Regions from separate parts of the Fundicoccus sp. Sow4_H7 genome, predicted to be linked through region 2. Evidence: predicted binding sites of a transcription regulator. Region 2 holds the regulator's gene; the other holds the start of a gene.

Region 1 (3,432 bases), on a different contig from region 2:
CATCTCTATCAACAAAGCCATCAAAAATAAAGTTGATCTTCTCTACAACCATATCATTGTTAGCTAATTTCATAACATCCACACTTTGTAAACCTTTAGTATTAACCGTTGAAATTTTAAGTTGTGTCAAATCACTGTTTATAGTAACTTTTAAAACTAAGCCATTGCGGTGTTCCACATCCAATGGACGTTTATATTGGAAATTGCCACCTCTTGTATCTTCAAAACCATTATCACGCAGCGTATACGGACGACATTCCGGATTAATCTTAAATGAACGATTAAACCCTTTAAGTGTTGCTACATTACTAAATGCCATTTGTTTAGCTCCTTTCATTCATTAATTTTATTTGTTTTATTAAATAATCTATCTCTTCAATCTGGGTTTGTCTACCAAATGAAATACGGATACTCTCTTGCCAACGTTGAGCTTCCTTGGGATAATAAGCTTTTAAAATCAAACTATCTTCAAGTGAACCAGCTGAACAAGCACTTCCTGCTGATATATATATTTCAGCCAAATCCATCTGAATCAAAAATTGACTAGAAGATAGACCTGGAAACCATAGATTAACAATATGTTTTGAATGATGTTCACCATCACCATTTAGTTTATATTCGATATTATTTATGTCAAGTTGTTCAATTAAATACTGAAATAAATGATTGAAATGTCCTTCTTCATCAAAGCTTTCATTTAAGATTAATTCTAAAGCTTTTGCCATACCAAGAATATAGGGTGTATTTTCTGTCCCAGCTCGTTTACTAAATTCTTGTGAGCCTCCATGAATCAATGCTTCTAACATCATTTCAGTATCCCAAGGTTGATAAATTAAAAAACCTATCCCTTTTGGCCCATTAAATTTATGAGCAGAAGCTGAAAAAGACGTCACATATGGAATAATTTCTTTAACCGTTCCATTCATCGCTTGAACGCCATCAACGTGGAACCACAAGTTATTTACTTTGGCTCGCTGTCCTAATTCTTTGACAGGTAAAATAGAGCCGACCTCGTTATTAACCGCCATTGCTACCCAACCAATAGTTTGTGGTGTTGTAGCTACATCAAAAGCTTCAACTGTAATTTGATGATTGTCATCTGGATGGATCCAGCTAATTTCAAATCCTTCACTTTCCAAAGACAACAAACTTTCACGGACGGAAGGATGCTCAATCGCAGTCGCAACAATATGATTACCTTTACCTAGCTTTTTGGCTAGGCGAGCTTGATGCACTAATGCCCAATTATTGGCTTCCGTTGCCCCACTTGTAAAATACAAATGATTCGAATTAACAGCTAACAGTTCTGCCATCTTCTCTCGCGCCGTATTAATCTTTCTTTTTGCTTGTTTACCAATTCGATAAATACTGGATGGATTTCCATAATCCGACACTAGAGCTTCCGTTATTGTCTCAACAACTTCAGGGTGAATAGGCGTTGTCGCTGCATGATCCAAGTATATCATATGTCTTCCTCCTTTACAGTATACTTACAACCTTATCATTATAACATTCATTTGATTGAAAATAAACCTTTATTTTAAGTAAATATCTATGCGATTCTTAATCTGACGAATAGACACCGGCGTTTTGTCTGATTGACCAGAGATTAGACGAATAGACACCAGTATTTCATCAGATCAACAATGAATCGGACAAATAAACACCATTGGTTCGTCTGATTGATATCTAAATCCAATGTGTTAAATATTATGCCATAGTCCAAGATGAATTCACAGACAAAGCCGACAAGTTTAAGTCAATTATCGAACACGAACAAACGTTCTGTGATATAATACAAACACTGAGAGAGTGACAAGGAGTGAAAATAAATGCAACAACCACTAGCCTATAGAATGAGACCTAAAAGTATTGATGAAGTTTTAGGTCAAACCCATTTGGTTAGCCCAGGTAAAATAATCCATCGCATGGTTTCTGCTAATCGATTATCTTCCATGATATTATATGGCCCCCCTGGAACGGGTAAAACGAGTATTGCCAGTGCTATTGCTGGAAGTACAAAATATGCCTTCAGAATTTTAAATGCGGCCACTGACAGCAAGAAAGATCTTGAAATAGTTGTTGAAGAAGGTAAAATGTCCGGGACTGTTATCTTACTCTTAGATGAGATTCATAGACTCAATAAAGTTAAACAGGATTATTTATTACCTCATCTTGAAAACGGCCGAGTAATTTTAATTGGTGCTACAACTGAGAATCCCTATATCGCCATCAGCCCCGCTATTCGTAGTCGATTACAAATATTTGAAGTTAAACCTCTAGCGGTTGATGATATTGTCCTAGGCTTAGAGCGTGCTATAAGCGATAAAGAAAGAGGTCTTGGAAAGTATTCTATTGTCATAGAAGATAGTGTGCTAAAACATTTTGCGCAAGTGACTAACGGTGATATTCGTACAGCACTCAATTCACTTGAACTTGCGGTCTTATCCACGCAAGAAAATGAAAATGGTGACATTGTTATAACAAAAGAAATTGCAGAAGAATGCCTACAGCGCAAACAATTATCTCATGATAAAGACGGCGATGCTCATTATGATGTAATTTCAGCCTTTCAAAAATCAATTCGCGGAAGTGATGTCGATGCAGCCCTACATTACCTAGCCATTTTAATGGAAGCAGGCGAACTCATTATTGCATGCAGACGCCTTCTAGTCATTGCCTATGAAGATATTGGTCTTGGAAATCCTGGTGCGACCGAAAGAACAGTTGCTGCCGTTATTGCAGCAGAAAAACTAGGTTTACCTGAAGCAAGAATTCCTTTAGCCTATGCTGTGACCGAACTGGCATTAAGTCCTAAGTCGAATACTTCTGTTCGTGGCATCGATAGCGCTATTGCTGACTTACAAAAGGGTAATGTTGGACAAGTACCAGATCATTTGCGAGATGCTCATTATTCAGGAGCAAGCAAGTTAGGTCGAGGTGTCGAATATTTATATCCACACGACTATCCAAATCATTGGGTAAAACAGCAGTATTTACCAGATAACTTAAAAAACCAACAATATTTCAAGGCGGAACCAACAGGTAAATACGAGAAAGCATTGGCCGATTATTACCAACAATTAAAGTCACAAAAATAAACTTTTATAACAAAGATATTGATTTTTTTATGCATACGATTACAATTCACTTGCTAAAACTACAGATAGTGTTATAATTTAAATAGATACAAGATGTCTGAGATGTGCGTTGTGTTTACATTGTGTGGACCGATCATTTATTTTTACCTTGGGATCCTGTCAGATAATAATGATGACATGCCTTATCACTTGGAAGTCAGGAATTATGTTTGTGGAGCCCACCTGCATATACATGCGGGTTCAAAACATGTAAGCATAGAGACGGCATCACCGGATATTTTGTAGAGACTGGCCTGTGCCAGTCTTTTTTTATCAATTAATTTAGTTATTT
Region 2 (3,432 bases):
AAGGGGAAGCCAAATCCCAACTGATTTTTTTAACTATCAGCACACACTTTATGTATTTGAACATCAACCAATATTTGATGTTTATCGAGAAAAAATATCAAAGACTTCCTATGCAATAAGGTATAGTGATCTTAAGCAAATAAGTACTTTAATAAATAACAATGAAATAAAATATTTAGCAATCGTTGAGCCACCAAAAAAGATTGAATTATTAGAAGAACTTTTACTCATCCAGTTTTGGGAGACAGTTTATTTAGGTTCCTATACTAAAGAATCGAAATATTTATTAGGTTTACCAACACGAGATGAAACAGCGATTGTTTACCGTTGGATACAAAAAAATAAAGCTATTGATGCAAAAAATGTAGTTAGAGTACTAAATAATGAAACGCAAATACCGTTAACAAAAATTAAATTAATTCTTAAGCTGTTTTTTCAAGCAAGCTTTGTTACAATGAATGGTGGTCGTTTATTATTTAACGAAAATATTAAGCAGAAAGTAGATTTAGCTAATTTACCAGCCATGCATGAATTCCGTGAATCCATGAAAGTTGAAGAATTACTAAATTTCCAATCGCTTAACCAAGTCAAAAAGACATTAGAAAAGGAAGAACAAAGATGAATTTAAAAGATTATATTGCACGTGTTGACAATTACCCTCAAGAAGGAATTATCTTTAGAGATATTACCCCATTAATGGCAGATGGAGAAGCTTTTGCAGAAGCTACAAATCAAATTGTTGAATTTGCAAAAGATTTGGAAGTTGATGTCATAGTAGGACCTGAAGCCCGTGGTTTCATTGTTGGTTGCCCAGTGGCATATGAATTAAATATTGGTTTTATTCCAGTACGTAAAAAAGGAAAATTACCTCGAGAAGTTATTGAAGTCGATTACTCTTTGGAGTATGGGAAAAATACATTAACGATTCATGCAGATTCAATTAAACCAGGTCAACGTGTGTTAATTATTGATGATTTATTAGCTACAGGTGGAACTATCAAAGCTTCAATTGATTTAGTTGAAAAATTAGGCGGAGTTGTTGTAGGTTGTGCGTTTTTAATTGAATTAATGGACTTAAAAGGTCGCGAATTGATTAAAGATTACAACATCAAAACCTTAATGGAGTTTTAATGCAAAAAAAATCGAATGTGAATTGATTCTCACATTCGATTGCTTTGTGTTCTTAAAATTTTCTGTACAGACTTACGACACGTCCGAGGATAGAAACATTAGATAAAATAATATCTTCCATCGAATCGTTTTCTGGACGTAAAACAAAGTAATCTTTACGCTTATAAAAAGTCTTACAAGTAGCTTCATCTTCATCTGTTAATGCGATGACGATATCGCCATTGTTGGCTGAGGATTGTCTGCGTACAGTAATGTAATCACCGTCCATGATACCGATATTAATCATACTTTCTCCATCGATTTCAAGCATAAATAATTCACTTGGATCATATGGCAAATCATGAGGAATGGGGAAGTAATCTGTTGCTTCTTCAACTGCTAAAATGGGTGAACCAGCAGCAACTCGACCTAGTAACGGAATTTGATTGTTATTAAGACCTAGTAAGTCAAGAGCAATTGGTGTTAATTCAATTGTACGTGTTTTTGATGCATCTCGTTGAATATAACCTGCTTTTTCCAAACGAGACAAGTGTCCATGTACCGTTGAAGTTGAAGATAAACCAATCATACTTCCAAGCTCTCGAACAGTTGGTGGATATCCATTTGATGCAATTGAGTCTGCAATGACTTGTAAAATATTCTTTTGTTTAGTAGATAGGTTACTCAATGGAATCAACTCTTTCACTTATATTAAGTTAATTGTATCAAACCTTTATTAAAAACACAAACAAATGTTCGTGCTTTGTAAATATTTTTTAGGAAAAGAGGTGTTTTACTTGATTGATCAAAAATTAATTGAGCGTATTAATGAATTAGCTAAAAAGAAAAAAACAGTAGGCCTTAGTCCCGAAGAACTGAGTGAACAAAATGATTTACGTGAAAAATACTTAAAAGCATTTAGATCAGGTATGAGGAATCATGTTGAAGGGATAAAAATAGTTGATCCTAGAGGCAATGATTTAACTTCAAATAAAGTTAAACAAATTCAAAAAGAAAAGAAATTACATAATCGTCATTTAGAAGATTAGAACGATAAAAGTTAACTAGTCAAAGTTAAAATTTTTTAGTAGAATAACAATACATATGGATGAAAGCGAGGGATAGGTATGCCATTTTGGGGATGGATTTTAATTATAGTTGCACTTATCGTTGGTTTTGTAGCTGGTTTCTTTGTATCTAGACGTTATATGATGAATTATTTTAAAGAAAACCCACCAATTGATGAGCGCATGATAACACAAATGATGACACAAATGGGTCAAAAGCCATCAAAGAAACGAGTTCAACAAATTATGAACTCAATGAAACAGCGTTAATATAAGGTTTATAGGCTATCTAACATTTGCCTGTTAGGTAGTCTTTTTTGTTGTTTTATACCTTAAGGGGCGAAAAAGGTTTGATAATTTCATAATTATCGAACTAATAATAATAAATTAATATATTTTAATGATTTGTTAATCAAAGCTTTGGTTTATATTATAAAAACATGGTAAACTATAAAATAGAGTTTTTTACGAAAGGGTGCAGAGATGGATATTTTTAAACGTTTAAGCTGGTTTTTTAAGCAAGAAAGGAAGGCTTATATTATTGGATCAAGCTTATTACTCTTAGTGAGTATATTGGCAGCTATTGTTCCAATGATTATTGGTACCATTATTGATGGTCTTACTGACCGTACATTAACTGGTCAACAATTATTTTATTGGGTATTGGTATTATTAGCCATTGCAATCGCTCAATATGTAATGCGCTATTTTTGGCGAACTTCTATTTTTGGAACATCAGCAAAATTAGAAAAGATATTAAGACAACAATTATTTATTCATTTTACAAAGATGGATGCTGTTTTTTTCCAAGAAAATCGTACAGGTGACTTAATGGCGCACGCAACGAATGACTTGACTTCAATTCGACTTGTTGCAGGAAGTGGGATTTTGACCTTAGTTGACTCCTTGTCACAAGGGCTGATAACGCTACTAATGATGTTTGTGGTCATTGATTGGCGTTTGAGTTTGGTTGCTGTTTTGCCTTTACCACTGTTAGTTGTATTGGTACGTTTCAATGGCTCACGCATCCATGTTCATTTTAGAAAAGCACAAGAAGCTTTTTCTTCCATGAATGACAAAGTACAAGAAAGTATTGGTGGTATGAAGGTTATTAAAACCTTTGGAGAAGAAGAAAAAGATATTGACGATTTTAAGAAAATGACAAAAAATGTCGTTGATAAAAATCAATCAGTTCACTTTTATGATGCTATTTTCCGTCCTGCTATCCAAATGATAATGGGTTTATCTACTGTTA

The links. Region 2 encodes LexA, which represses DNA repair genes until DNA is damaged. Its sites were predicted from a motif close to CNAACANNTGTTNG; they were not measured.
Region 1: the regulator LexA is predicted to act here: its motif matches at 1,774-1,787, upstream of ACTQ54_RS06500 (replication-associated recombination protein A).

What each region holds. Positions count from the first base shown of each region.
Region 1 is NZ_JBQKME010000005.1:67,682-71,113, reverse strand. It holds gene ACTQ54_RS06510 (cysteine desulfurase) at 1-319, opposite strand, end outside; gene ACTQ54_RS06505 (cysteine desulfurase family protein) at 324-1,466, opposite strand; gene ACTQ54_RS06500 (replication-associated recombination protein A) at 1,833-3,101, shown strand; RNA gene ssrS (6S RNA) at 3,193-3,382, shown strand.
Region 2 is NZ_JBQKME010000003.1:34,409-37,840, forward strand. It holds gene recJ (single-stranded-DNA-specific exonuclease RecJ) at 1-622, shown strand, start outside; gene ACTQ54_RS04275 (adenine phosphoribosyltransferase) at 619-1,131, shown strand; gene lexA (transcriptional repressor LexA) at 1,184-1,798, opposite strand; gene ACTQ54_RS04285 (DUF896 family protein) at 1,908-2,159, shown strand; gene ACTQ54_RS04290 (YneF family protein) at 2,238-2,447, shown strand; gene ACTQ54_RS04295 (ABC transporter ATP-binding protein) at 2,661-3,432, shown strand, end outside.